Regions from separate parts of the Kitasatospora sp. NPDC059673 genome, predicted to be linked through region 4. Evidence: riboswitches for the same ligand, from Rfam matches in the RefSeq annotation. Region 4 holds a riboswitch; each other region holds the start of a gene.
What was found. Region 4 has a riboswitch for cyclic di-AMP ahead of ACFV18_RS10735 (transglycosylase family protein). Riboswitches for the same ligand answer to the same signal wherever they lie in the genome.
Positions count from the first base shown of each region.

Region 1: it holds a riboswitch for cyclic di-AMP, as region 4 does, so the genes downstream of both, ACFV18_RS29010 (M23 family metallopeptidase) here and ACFV18_RS10735 (transglycosylase family protein) in region 4, are expected to answer to the same signal.
Region 2: it holds a riboswitch for cyclic di-AMP, as region 4 does, so the genes downstream of both, ACFV18_RS09590 (NlpC/P60 family protein) here and ACFV18_RS10735 (transglycosylase family protein) in region 4, are expected to answer to the same signal.
Region 3: it holds a riboswitch for cyclic di-AMP, as region 4 does, so the genes downstream of both, ACFV18_RS14640 (transglycosylase family protein) here and ACFV18_RS10735 (transglycosylase family protein) in region 4, are expected to answer to the same signal.

Region 1 is NZ_JBHWEN010000032.1:57,519-60,414, forward strand. It holds gene ACFV18_RS28995 (TetR-like C-terminal domain-containing protein) at 1-169, opposite strand, end outside; gene ACFV18_RS29000 (alpha/beta fold hydrolase) at 169-990, opposite strand; gene ACFV18_RS29005 (YiaA/YiaB family inner membrane protein) at 1,108-1,398, opposite strand; cyclic di-AMP (ydaO/yuaA leader) riboswitch at 1,615-1,778, shown strand; gene ACFV18_RS29010 (M23 family metallopeptidase) at 1,789-2,556, shown strand; gene ACFV18_RS29015 (DUF3995 domain-containing protein) at 2,570-2,896, opposite strand, start outside.
Region 2 is NZ_JBHWEN010000006.1:46,841-49,736, reverse strand. It holds gene ACFV18_RS09595 (NlpC/P60 family protein) at 1-605, shown strand, start outside; cyclic di-AMP (ydaO/yuaA leader) riboswitch at 942-1,123, shown strand; gene ACFV18_RS09590 (NlpC/P60 family protein) at 1,134-2,198, shown strand; gene ACFV18_RS09585 (NlpC/P60 family protein) at 2,411-2,896, shown strand, end outside.
Region 3 is NZ_JBHWEN010000010.1:137,478-140,373, reverse strand. It holds gene ACFV18_RS14645 (MFS transporter) at 1-1,173, opposite strand, end outside; cyclic di-AMP (ydaO/yuaA leader) riboswitch at 1,588-1,757, shown strand; gene ACFV18_RS14640 (transglycosylase family protein) at 1,761-2,896, shown strand, end outside.
Region 4 is NZ_JBHWEN010000007.1:12,918-15,813, forward strand. It holds gene ACFV18_RS10730 (hypothetical protein) at 1-1,331, opposite strand, end outside; cyclic di-AMP (ydaO/yuaA leader) riboswitch at 1,830-2,003, shown strand; gene ACFV18_RS10735 (transglycosylase family protein) at 1,988-2,896, shown strand, end outside.

The DNA of each region.
Region 1 (2,896 bases), on a different contig from region 4:
GGCGGCGCAGCTCGGCCAGGCCTCCGGGGACGTGCTTGTACAGCGAGGGGGTGGCGACCTTGGCGCTGGCGGCGACGGCGGCCAGGGTGAGCGCCTCGGCGCCCCGGGCGTCGATCAGGTCGAGGGCGTGGTCCACCACCGCGGTGGTGGAGAGTCCGGCGCGGGCCATCAGCGGGCGACCTCGTTCAGGAAGGGGAGCAGGGCGTCGGCGACCGCCTGGGGGTAGCCCGCCATCGGGTAGTGACCGCCGTTCTGGATCATCACCTTACGGCCGCGCAGCGCGGCGGTCTGCCGGTCGGCGATCAGTTCGGGGTTCGGGAAGTCGGGGTCCTTGCTGCCCATCAGCACCAGCGCGGGGACGTCGACGGCCTCGCACCAGCCGACCGGCGCGGAGTCGCCCTTCAGGTAGCCGCGCAGCGCGGCCTTGCGGGCGGGCTGGCGCAGCATCTCGGCCAGGCCGGCCCGGTAGGCGTCGAAGTCGGCGGGCCGCGCGGTCGGGTAGTAGAACTTCTGCAGCGGGCTCCACAGGCCGGGGAACGCGGTGATCAGCGGGGTGGCCAGGCCGAACAGGGCCTTCTGGAAGGCGTTCAGCGGGAGGTTCTCGATGAAGGCGTCGATCAGCACCACCCCGGCGGTCCGCCCGGGGGCGAGCGCGGCCGCCCGGACCACGGTGGCGCCGGTGTAGGAACTGCCGGCCAGGACGGCGCCGCGCAGGTCGAGGTGGTCGAGCAGGGCGACCAGGTCGTCGGCGATCGCGGCGGGGGAGTAGTCGGTGAAGCCGGTGGAGGACTCGCCGAGGCCGCGCAGGTCCATGGTGATCACCCGGTGCCCGGCGGCGGTCAGCAGCGGCGCGAGGTGCCGGTAGGTGGTGCGCTTTTCGAGCATGCCGGGCAGCAGGACGACCGGGAGGCCGGTGCCTGGGGTGTCGTCGTAGGCGATCCGGCCGCCGGGGACGTCGAGGTACCGGGTGGTGCCGAGGGTGCTGTTCATCGCGGGCCTCCTGGGCGGGCGTTGCGGCGCGCCGGGCGCTGGAGGCCCGGCCGACTGCCGATAGCCACAAAGCTAAGGCTAATAGCCTTAGCCGTCAAGGCCGGGCGGCCGAACCGGTCAGATGCCCTCCACCTTGAACGGGTCGTGCTCGGCGAGCAGCTTGTCCAGCCGGGCCTTGTCCACCCGGCTGGTGATCGCGCCCTCCTCCTGGCGGTCCCGGATCACCTTGGCCAGCGTGAACGCGGAGGTGATCTCGTACAGCAGCCCGACGGCGAGGAAGGCGCGCATCCAGGCGCTCACCGGCAGGTAGGCGATCCCGAGAGCGAGTGCGGCGGTGGCCAGCCCGAAGGAGAGGGCGGCCTGGGCGAAGTAGGCGGCGGTGGTCCGGTGCGGCACGGTTGCGGTCATGGCACCAGGGTCGCGTCGGCCCGGGAGCGCGGCGTGAGTACGGATACTCAACCACTCGGTCACAATCCGTCAGCTTGGCCCTGGTGAACCGTCACAAATCACCCATAGGGCGTCAGGAAATCTTCGCCGTCTCGTGGTAGCGGCTTGGAATCATGGGGTCCATAGGATTAACGTTTGATAACGCAGCGCGGTCGGCAACGCCGTAACCATGCGGCACCGTGCGCCACGCCTAATCCACTTGGGCACACCCCTCGGGGCGTCCCAGGAGCCGGGGAACCACGTTCCACCGGGGTGAATCGGGACGGCCCTGGGCCCGACCGTAGGAGACCTTCCACCTCCGAACCCGTCAGCTAACCCGGTCGGCGGCAGGGAAGGAAGGAGCACGCCCCCGTGGCGTCGACCTACAGCGAGAGCACCGGCACCCAGCTGCTCGACCACCCGGTCGAGCCGGAAGCCGCCCGGCACCGGCTGCCCCGGCAGTCCCGCACCGGCGCGCCCCTGCTGGGCGTCACCGCGATGACCGCCGCGCTCGGCGCCACCGCACTCGCCGCCACCCCCGCGCAGGCCGCCGCCCCGGTGCCTGTCACCGCCGCCGACGAAGCCTCCGACGGGCTGCTCGCCGGCGACCCCGGGCTCGCTCTCGCCGCCCGCATCCAGCAGCAGGCCGACGGCCAGCGCACCGCCGCCGACGAATCCGCCCGGCTGGCCGCCGCGCAGGAGGCCGAGGCCAAGCGCGCCGCCCAGCAGGCCGAGGCCGAACAGGCCGCGCACACCCTGCCGGTGGCCGGCTACCAGCTGAGCGCGCAGTTCGCCCAGTCCGGCGCGCACTGGGCGCACCTGCACACCGGCCTGGACTTCGCCGCCCGCACCGGCACTCCCGTCGCCGCCGTCGCCGGAGGCACCGTCACCTCGGCGGGCTGGTCCGGCCCCTACGGCTACCGGGTCATCCAGACCCTGCCCGACGGCACCGAACTCTGGTACTGCCACCTCTCCCGGATCGCCACCGCCTCCGGCCCGGTCACCTCCGGCACGGTGCTCGGCGCGGTCGGCGCCACCGGCAACGTCACCGGCCCGCACCTGCACCTGGAGGTCCGCCCCGGCGGCGGCGGCGCGGTCGACCCGCTGCCCTGGCTCCAGCAGCGCGGCCTGCAGCCGTAGGGCCGGTCCGCGCTCACCGACGGCCGCCGCCTCCTTCGAGGATCCGGCGGCCGAACACCGCGCAGCCGAACAGCACCCCGCCGGCCAGGAAGAACGGCTCGTACAGCACCGTCGCGAAGCGGGCCATCGCGTCCAGCTCCGCCACCGAGCGGTGACCCGCCGCCAACGCCAGCCAGTCCGGCACGGACGGTGCGGCGTGCACGATCAGCAGCACCGCCGTGCCCCGGGCCGCCCACAGCAGCCGGCGGGCTGGCAGCCGCCCGCCCCACGGCCGCACCAGCGCCAGGGCCAGCGCCGCCGCCACCGCGCACAGCGGTATCGCGAGGATGTCGATCACCAG
Region 2 (2,896 bases), on a different contig from region 4:
CCCTGAAGTCGCTGAACGACCAGCAGCGCCGGCTGAACCAGCAGAAGCAGGAGGCGGCGACCGTCCTGGCCGAGCTGGACGGTCAGACCCAGGCGCTGAACGACTCCAAGAACGAGGTCAAGAAGAAGCTGGAGGAGGCGCAGAGCCTGCTCAACCAGCTCTCCTCCGCCGACCGGCTGTCGATCACGCGTGGCGACGGCGCGGCCTCGCGCGGTGCCGAGCGGGTCGACCTGGCCAACCTTCCGAAGGCCGGCGGCTACGCCGGGATCGCGGTGCAGAAGGCGCTCGACAAGCGCGGTGCGCCGTACGTGTGGGGTGCGACCGGCCCGAGCAACTTCGACTGCTCCGGCCTGATGGTGTGGGCGTACGCGCAGGCCGGCGTCTCGCTGCCGCGCACCTCGCAGGCGCAGGGCAGCTACGGCACCAGCGTGGGCACCGACTGGCACAACGCCCAGCCCGGCGACCTGGTGGTCTACTACGGCGACCGGCACCACGTCGGCATGTACATCGGCAACGGCATGGTGGTGCACGCGCCGCACACCGGTGACGTGGTGAAGACCATGAAGGTCGACGCCATGCCGATCTCGACCATCCGTCGGGTCTGACGGCCCGACAAACCGGACATACGCCCTTCAGGGCGACAATTGACGCGCTGTGACACGCCCGGGCGGGTCGAGATCCTGCTGTGATCTCGAACACGTCCGGGCGTCGCGTTTTTCGGGTGGGCGGTGGGAAATGCTACGCACTGTGCAACGGATCCCTTACGTTCGGTCAGATTCGTAATCGAAATTGACTCAGATTCAGATTTTTTTCCGACAAGGATTTGAACGGATCACGGATCGGTTACTAGGGTCATAGTTCGACCGCCGCAGAGTCGATCGCCCAAGGGGGGCGACGGTGGGGGTCGCCGCCGAGTCCGTGACGCAGCGGGCGGATCGTCAGAACGAGATCCGCCGACGGGGATACCCCTGCGGGGGTGCTGTCGAACGGAGCCGGGGAACCACGTTCCCCCGGGGTGAATCGGCGCCAGGTCGGCCGCGACAGTGGCCGGTGAGGCGCTGTAGGGCATCTCTTCCGGCCCGAACCCGTCAGCTCACCCGGTAGGCGGTGTGAGGAAGAAGGAGTCCGCCTTCGTGGCGTCCCATCGCCGTCCCAAGCCCGTCGGCCGTGCCCGGGTCTCGATTCTCACTGCCGCTGCCGCCACCGCCGTCGCGCTGTCCGCCCAGAGTGGTGCGCACGCCGACCCGGCGCCCACCAAGGACCAGGTCAAGCAGCAGGTCGACCAGCTCAACGAGCAGGCCGAGGTGAAGACGGAGGCGTTCAACGCCTCCGTCGAGAAGCAGCAGAACCTGCAGAAGCAGGTCTCCCAGTTGCAGGACCAGCTGGCCCGGCAGCAGGACCAGGTGACCACCGTTCAGGAGCGCCTGGCGACCATCGCGGCCGAGCAGTACCGCAACGGCGGCATCCCGCAGACCATGCAGCTGATGCTCTCCAGCAACCCGGACAACTTCCTCGGGCAGGCCGGTGCGCTCAACACGGTCGGCGCCACCCAGTCCGACCTGCTCAAGAGCTTCAAGGCCGAGCAGGCCAAGCTCGACGGGCAGCGCAAGGAGGCCGAGCAGAAGCTCGCCGAACTGGACACCACCACGAAGGCCCTCAAGGCCGACAAGGAGGACATCCAGTCCAAGCTGGCCCAGGCGCGGGAGCTGCTCAACACGCTCACCCAGAAGGAGCGCGACGAGCTCGCCGCAGCCGAGGCCAAGGCCGCCGACTCCTCCCGCAGCCAGGCCGAGCGCGCCTCCCGCGGCGACAGCACCCGCACGGACCTCAGCGCCCCGGCCCCGGCCGGCTACGCGGGTGCCGCGATGAACGCCGCGCTGTCCAAGCTGGGCAGCTGGTACTCCTACGGCGCGGCCGGCCCGACCACCTTCGACTGCTCCGGCCTGATGCAGTGGGCGTACGCCCAGGCGGGTGTCTCGATCCCGCGCACCTCGCAGGCCCAGGCGGGCGCCGGCACCAGCCTCGGCACCAACATCGCCAACGCCAAGCCGGGTGACCTGATCATCTACTACGGCGACCAGCACCACGTCGGCATGTACGTCGGCAACGGGCAGATCGTGCACGCCCCGCACACCGGTGCGCAGGTCCGCTACGAGTCCGCCACCGTGATGCCGATCAACAAGATCGTCCGGATCTGACGGCCGCTCGGAGCCTTCGGCCCGGCACCCCGCGCAAGGGGTGTCGGGCCGCTCTCGTTCCGGTGTCCGATTCGCGGTCGAATATTCGAAGTTGTCAGGGTTTGGACTGAATCCGTCCGACTCGCTAACCTCTGCCCCGGCCCCCCGTGCGGACGGCCGCCCGACCCGCGGGCGGCGGCGGAGGCCGGAGCGCAGGAACGGAGTCGTCGCACGTGCCCGTGCACCGTCGCCCCCCACTGCCCGGTGTCCAACGCCTCGCCCGAGCCCTGGCACTCACCGCCGCCGCGACCGGCGCGATCCACCTCGGCGTCGCCCCGGCCGCCGCCGCCCCGGCCGATCCGCCCGACCGCACCGACGTCAAGGCGCAGGTCGACCAGCTGTACGAGGAGGCCGAGCAGGCATCCGAGAGGTACAACGCCGCCCAGGAGCAGCAGAAACGGTTGCAGCGCGAGGCCGGCGCCCTGCAGACCCAGGTCGCCGCCGGGCAGGACGAGCTCAACCGGCTGCGCGCCGACCTCGGCGCGGTGGCCGCCGCCCAGTACCGCGCCCAGGGCCTCGATCCCACCCTGCGGCTGATGCTCGACAACGACCCGGCGTCCTACCTGGCCGGCGCCCGCTCCCTCGGCCAGGCCACCGCCCGGCAGAACGAGACGCTGCGCGACCTGCACGAACGACAACGCCGGCTGGAGCAGCGCCGT
Region 3 (2,896 bases), on a different contig from region 4:
CCGGTGCACGCCGATCCCGTCCGAGAGCGGTCCTGCGAGCACCAGGCCGAGCGGCATCAGTGCCACTGCGATCAGGTGGTCGTAGGAACTGACCCGGGACAGCACCTGCTCGGGTATGTGCACCTGGAGTGAGGTCTCCCACAGCAGGAAGAACAGCGAGACGCCGACTCCCGTACAGGCCTCCAGCAGGGCGATCACCGCGACCGGAGCGCCGGATCCGATGATCAGCGCCTGGCAGGAGGCAACCGCCATCGCGACGGCCGCCACCGCCATTGGTCGGGCCGGTTTCAGGCGGTAGGCGCAGACGTCACCAACGATCGAGCCGAGGCCGAAGGCGGTGACCACCACGGCCCAGGCGCCGGCCCCGCCCCACTCGCGATCCGCCAGGACCGGGCCGAGCACGAACACGGAGGGCAGCACCACCACGTGGTAGATCGCAATCGCGAGCATGCCCGACCACACCCAGGTCCGTTCGCACACCTGCCGCCAGCCGACCCGGAGTTCGGCCAGGAATCCGAGCCGCTCGGCGCGCTCCGCGACGGCTTGCCCGCCCACTGTGCCGAGCCTCGCCAGTACGGCGGCGCTGGCCGCGAAGCTCAGGGCGTCCATCAGCAGGGCACCGCCAGGCCCGGCGACGGCGACCAACGCGCCGGCCAGCACCGGCCCGATCACCAACCCCACGGAGTGGACGAGCCCGCGCAAGGCATTGGCCTCGCCAAGCCGTTCACCGGACACCAGCAGCGGGATCAGCCCCGTGGAGGCGGGCAGGAAGAATGCGTCCGCCACCCCGAACACCACCATCAGCAGCGCCAGCACCCCGACCCGGGCCGTCCCGGTGAGCAGCAGCACCGCGACGGCCGCCTGGACCGCGCACCGCACCAGATCGGAGGCCAGCATGATCCGCTGTCTTGGCATCCGGTCCGCCCACACGCCGCCGACCAGCACGAACACCAGCATCGGCAGCAGGCCGGCCGCAGCCACCAGGCCGACATCGGCGGCCGACCCGCCGATCGACAGCACGGCGAACGGTAGCGCCACGAACGACACCCTGTCGCCCAGGACGGACAACGACTGACCGACGAACAGACGGGCGAACTGACGCTCCACCCGGAGCACTTCAGGAATCAGCACAGCCATGGGCACCTCCACAGCGGGTCGGGGAACAGCGATCACCGCGATGGTAGGAAGCCTCCGAAGTGGCTGTCGCGCGATTTATCCACAACGCCCCCAATGCGCCGATTTCGCTCAACTGCCTCGCTTTTCAAGCCACTTGAGGAACCCTCGACACCCAACCGCCCAAGCGGGGCTGTCCGCCTTCCCCTCCACCCGCTCCCCCAATCCCACCGATCGGCCAGACTTTCGCAGCCGACCACCCGATCACCCCATCGCCCGACTGCCCGACCACCCATCGCCCGGCCGGCCGACCGCCCGCCCGGCTGCCCGGCTGCCCGACCACCGGGCTGACGCAACTCGGCCGTGACATAGGCGCGATGAGCTTGTGATTACTCCGTTCGAGTGATTAGGCTCGATCCGGCCCGCACCGCCGGGCCCCACGCGCGGCAACGCCGAACCCTGTCCGCCGCGTTGCCGGGTCGACCACCACAACCCTTGGACAGGGACGGGGGAACCAGGTACGTCGCCGTCCCCCACGGCTAGGGGTGAAGCCGCCCGCACCGGCTCCGACCGGTACGCGGCGGCCGGGCCTTCCTCCCGGTCCGAACCCGACAGCTCACCTCGCAGGCGTGCGGAGAGGATCGGGCATGCTCTTCACGGGTTCCGGGCGCCATCGTCGGCAGAGCCAGGCGGAGAAGGCAGCCGAGCGGGCGATCGCCGCAGCCGGCGTCGCCGGCGTCGGCCTCGCACTGCCGCTGCTCGCCGTGACAAGTGCGCAGGCCGCACCGAGCACGGTCTGGGACCGGGTCGCCGACTGCGAGAGCGGCGGCAACTGGAGTTCCGACCCGGGCAACGGCGTGTACGGCGGCCTCCAGATCACCGCCCAGCGCTGGCTCGACTACGGCGGCACCCAGTACGCCGAGCTGCCCAGCGGGGCCACCCGCAGCCAGCAGATCGCGGTCGCCGAACGCATCCTGGCCACCGAAGGCCCGCAGCCCTGGGCCTCGTGCGCGGACTCGGCGGGCCTGCGCACGGTCAGCGCCCCCGGTGTGGTGGACGACAACGACTCGGCGGACGAGGCGGGTTCGCTGCGCGGCGCCCGCGGCATCGCGGCCGTCAACACCGCCTCGGACGGCACCGTCGCGCCGCGGAACGCCACTCCGGTGTTCTCCGGCCTGCCCGGCTACGACCCGGTGTACCACGTGTACTGGTACGAGAAGAACGGCGGCTGGTTCTGGACCAGCCACCAGAGCCTGTACGAGCGCTACATCCAGCTGACGCACCCCCAGCCGCCTGCGGCCACACCGGCTCCGACCGCCACCCCGGACGGCCGGACCGTCCCGACTGCTCCGACCGCTCCGACTGCCCCGGCCCCTTCGAGCGACCAGAGCACCAACCCGAGCACCAACCCGAGCACCGACCCGAGCCCGAACCCCACCACGCCCACCGGCGACCAGACCGGCAACGGCAACGGCGCCGAACCCGGCAACGGCACCAACCAGGGCCAGGGCCAGGACGGCAAGGGCAACAGCGGCAACCAGCAGCCCACACCGTCCACCCCGGATCAGCCCACCACCCCGCCGTCCCCGAGCACCTCCGCCCCCGGCAACGCGCCCGTACCCCCGTCCACCGAAACCCCGTCCGCCACGACCCCGTCCCCGCAGCCGTACACCGTCGGCCCGGGTGACACGCTGGCGAAGATCGCCCGCACCCACGAGCTGAACGGCGGCTGGACCGGTCTCTACCAGAGCAACCAGCAGGTGGTGGGCGAGAACCCGGACCT
Region 4 (2,896 bases):
GGCCACTCGTACCCGGAGGCACCGGTGGCGCCCTGCACGCCGACGGCCACGCAGTCCCTCGCCGAGGAGCCGGTGCCCGCGCCGAGACTGAACCCGGTCAGCCGGTAGCCGCGCGGGTTGGGCTCGAACACCGTCCGGGAGGCGACGCACCCCACGTAGGCGATGTCGTCGGACGGCCCCTGCGGGGTGCGGGTGTCGATCGGGCCGTCCCACCAGTACGCGTCCTCCAAGGTGTTGTGGGAGATGCAGCCGCGGAAGGTGATCCCGTGACTGTTGTGCGGCACGAACGCGTGACTGCCGGCATCGCGGACCACCACGCCCTCGACCACCGTGCCGCGCGAGGTGTCCAGCAGCATGTGGAAGTGCAGCCCGTACCGTCCGAGCACCGGTTCGCTCACGGGCTGCCCGTTCCACTTCTCCTTCCCCACCGCCCGCGGCCCGACCCGGCGCAGCGCCGCATGCCGGACGTCGGCCGGCCGGCTGGACGTCAGATGGACGTGCGCCCGCCCCTGCTCGGTGCCCTCGACCCGGACGTTGCGGGTCAGGTTGAGCACCTCCGCGCCGAACACCGCCCCGCCGCCGAGGCTCACCCGCGGGTGGGCGTGCTGGAGCGGAGCGGTGAGGGTGACGTTCGGGCCGTCCACCCGCTGGACCGTCACCAGGTCGTAGGAATCGGAGAAGCCCTCGGCGTCGGGCGGCGCGGTCGGCGTGACGGCGAGTTCGTCACCCACCTGCCAGCCCTCGGGTGCGGCCGCCAGCTTCAGCACGGCGTCCCCTGCCTTCAGCTCGGTGGCGGCCCGCACCCACGCCGTGCGGGGCGCGCCGTCCAGCCGCAGGTAGCCGCGGCCGGTGACCCACAGGCCGGTGTCGGTGTCGACGACGCTCATGCCGCCGCCCTGGAAACGGCGCTCGTCGATGTCGGGAAAGCGCAACGTATGGGTGTGCGCCGCCTCGGGCGCGAGCGCGAGCGTGCCGCGGACCTCGACGTTGCCGGTACTCTCCAGCGTCAGCGACCGGTCGGTGGCGAACACCAGCGACCCGCCGGTGTCGATCAGCAGCGAGCCGACCTTGGCGTCCCCGTCCAGCACCACCTTGTCGGTGATCCGCACGGCACTCCCCGCCCCGGGCACCTTCCCGCCCCACCCCTTGGCGTCCGACCACCTCCGCCCGCCCTGGTCCACCGCCCCCGCCACCGGCTCCGCCCCGGCCAGCGACTGCCGCAGCACCACTCCCCCACCGACGGCCGTCACCGTCCCGACCGCCAGCCAGGTCAGCATTCGCCGCCGGCCCAGCAACGGCCGCCGGTGCCGCCCGTTCTCCCACTGCTCCACGATGGCCGCCTCCCGAAACGCGCAGGGACTCCGAATCGTCGGGGGCAGCATAGGTGGCGGGTTCGGTGGAAATCGGCGACTTCCGAGGCGACTAAGCATTCTGACGTACCGTCATCCACCAGTTCGGCAGAAATGGGTGACGGGGGCAATTCCATGACCCGTCAGCAATGGGCCCTGGACGCCGGAGCAGAGTGGACAGAAGCTCACAAATCACCCATCGACTGACTCCCAAACAACCACAGAAGTGAACTTTCGCCTGACAAGTGCCATAACCACCCAAAACGGGCACAAGATCGACAACTTCCTGACGGCAGCCCAGTTCCGGCCACGCACAGCGGAGTTCGTCCGGAATTCCTTGATCGCATTTTCCGGGCCCGGTGACGGCCGTCACAGGAATTTGCGAATCGTCCTTAAATCCGCTTAATCTCCTGCCCACGTTCGTGGACACACGGACCCAGCTCGCCCGGAACGCCGAATCCTGCCGCCGGGTGGGCCGGCTCATGCGAAACGCACCGCGGCAGGGGCGGGGGAACCAGGTAAGTCGCCCTGGGGCGGTCCTGACGGACCGGTCCGGGGCTTGGGGTGAAGCCGGGCGCGCCGAGAGGTGCGCGCGGCCGGGCAACTCCAGCCCGAATCCGACAGCTCACCTCGCAGGCGTGGGAGAGGAACGCATCTTCATGCTGCCCATCAGCGCCAAGCGCGCCCGCCGTCTGATCGCCACCACTGGTGTGGTGGGCATCGGCCTCACGGTTCCCGGCCTGGCCGCGGGTACCGCCTCCGCCGCGTCGGTGGCCACCTGGGACAAGGTCGCGCAGTGCGAGTCCAGCGGCAACTGGTCGATCAACACCGGTAACGGCTTCTACGGCGGCCTGCAGTTCACCGCCTCCACCTGGGCCGCCTTCGGCGGTACCGCCTACGCCCCGCGCGCCGACCTGGCCACCAAGGACCAGCAGATCGCCGTCGCCGAGAAGGTGCTCGCCTCCCAGGGCCCCGGCGCCTGGCCGGTGTGCTCCGTCCAGGCCGGTCTGACCAAGGGCGGCGCCGCCCCGCAGGTCAACACCTCCACGGGCTCCACCACCGCCCAGACCCAGGCCCCGAAGCCGGCCGCCCAGCCGCAGGCTCCGAAGCAGACCCAGCAGGCGGCCCCGCAGCAGCGTCAGGGCCAGGCCCAGAGCCGCCCGCAGGCCCCGGCCCAGCCGCAGGCCGACCAGGGCGCCCAGGCCGCCGGCAGCTACACCGTGGTGGCGGGCGACTGGCTGTCCGCCATCGCCCAGCACCAGAACGTCGAGGGTGGCTGGGAGAAGCTCTACGAGCTGAACCGCTCCGTCCTCACCAAGGGCCCGGACATGATCTACCCGGGTCAGAAGCTGGCGCTCGGCAACGTCGCGGTCGCCGAGACCCCGGCCAAGCAGTCCGCCCCGGCCCGCAAGTCCTCCGGTTCGACCCCGGCGCCGAGCACCCCCGCCCCGGCGCAGCCGAGCACCCCCGCCAAGCCCGCCACCACCACGACCGCCACCACCGCCACGACCGCCACCACCGCCCTCAAGGCGACCGGCTCCAAGGCC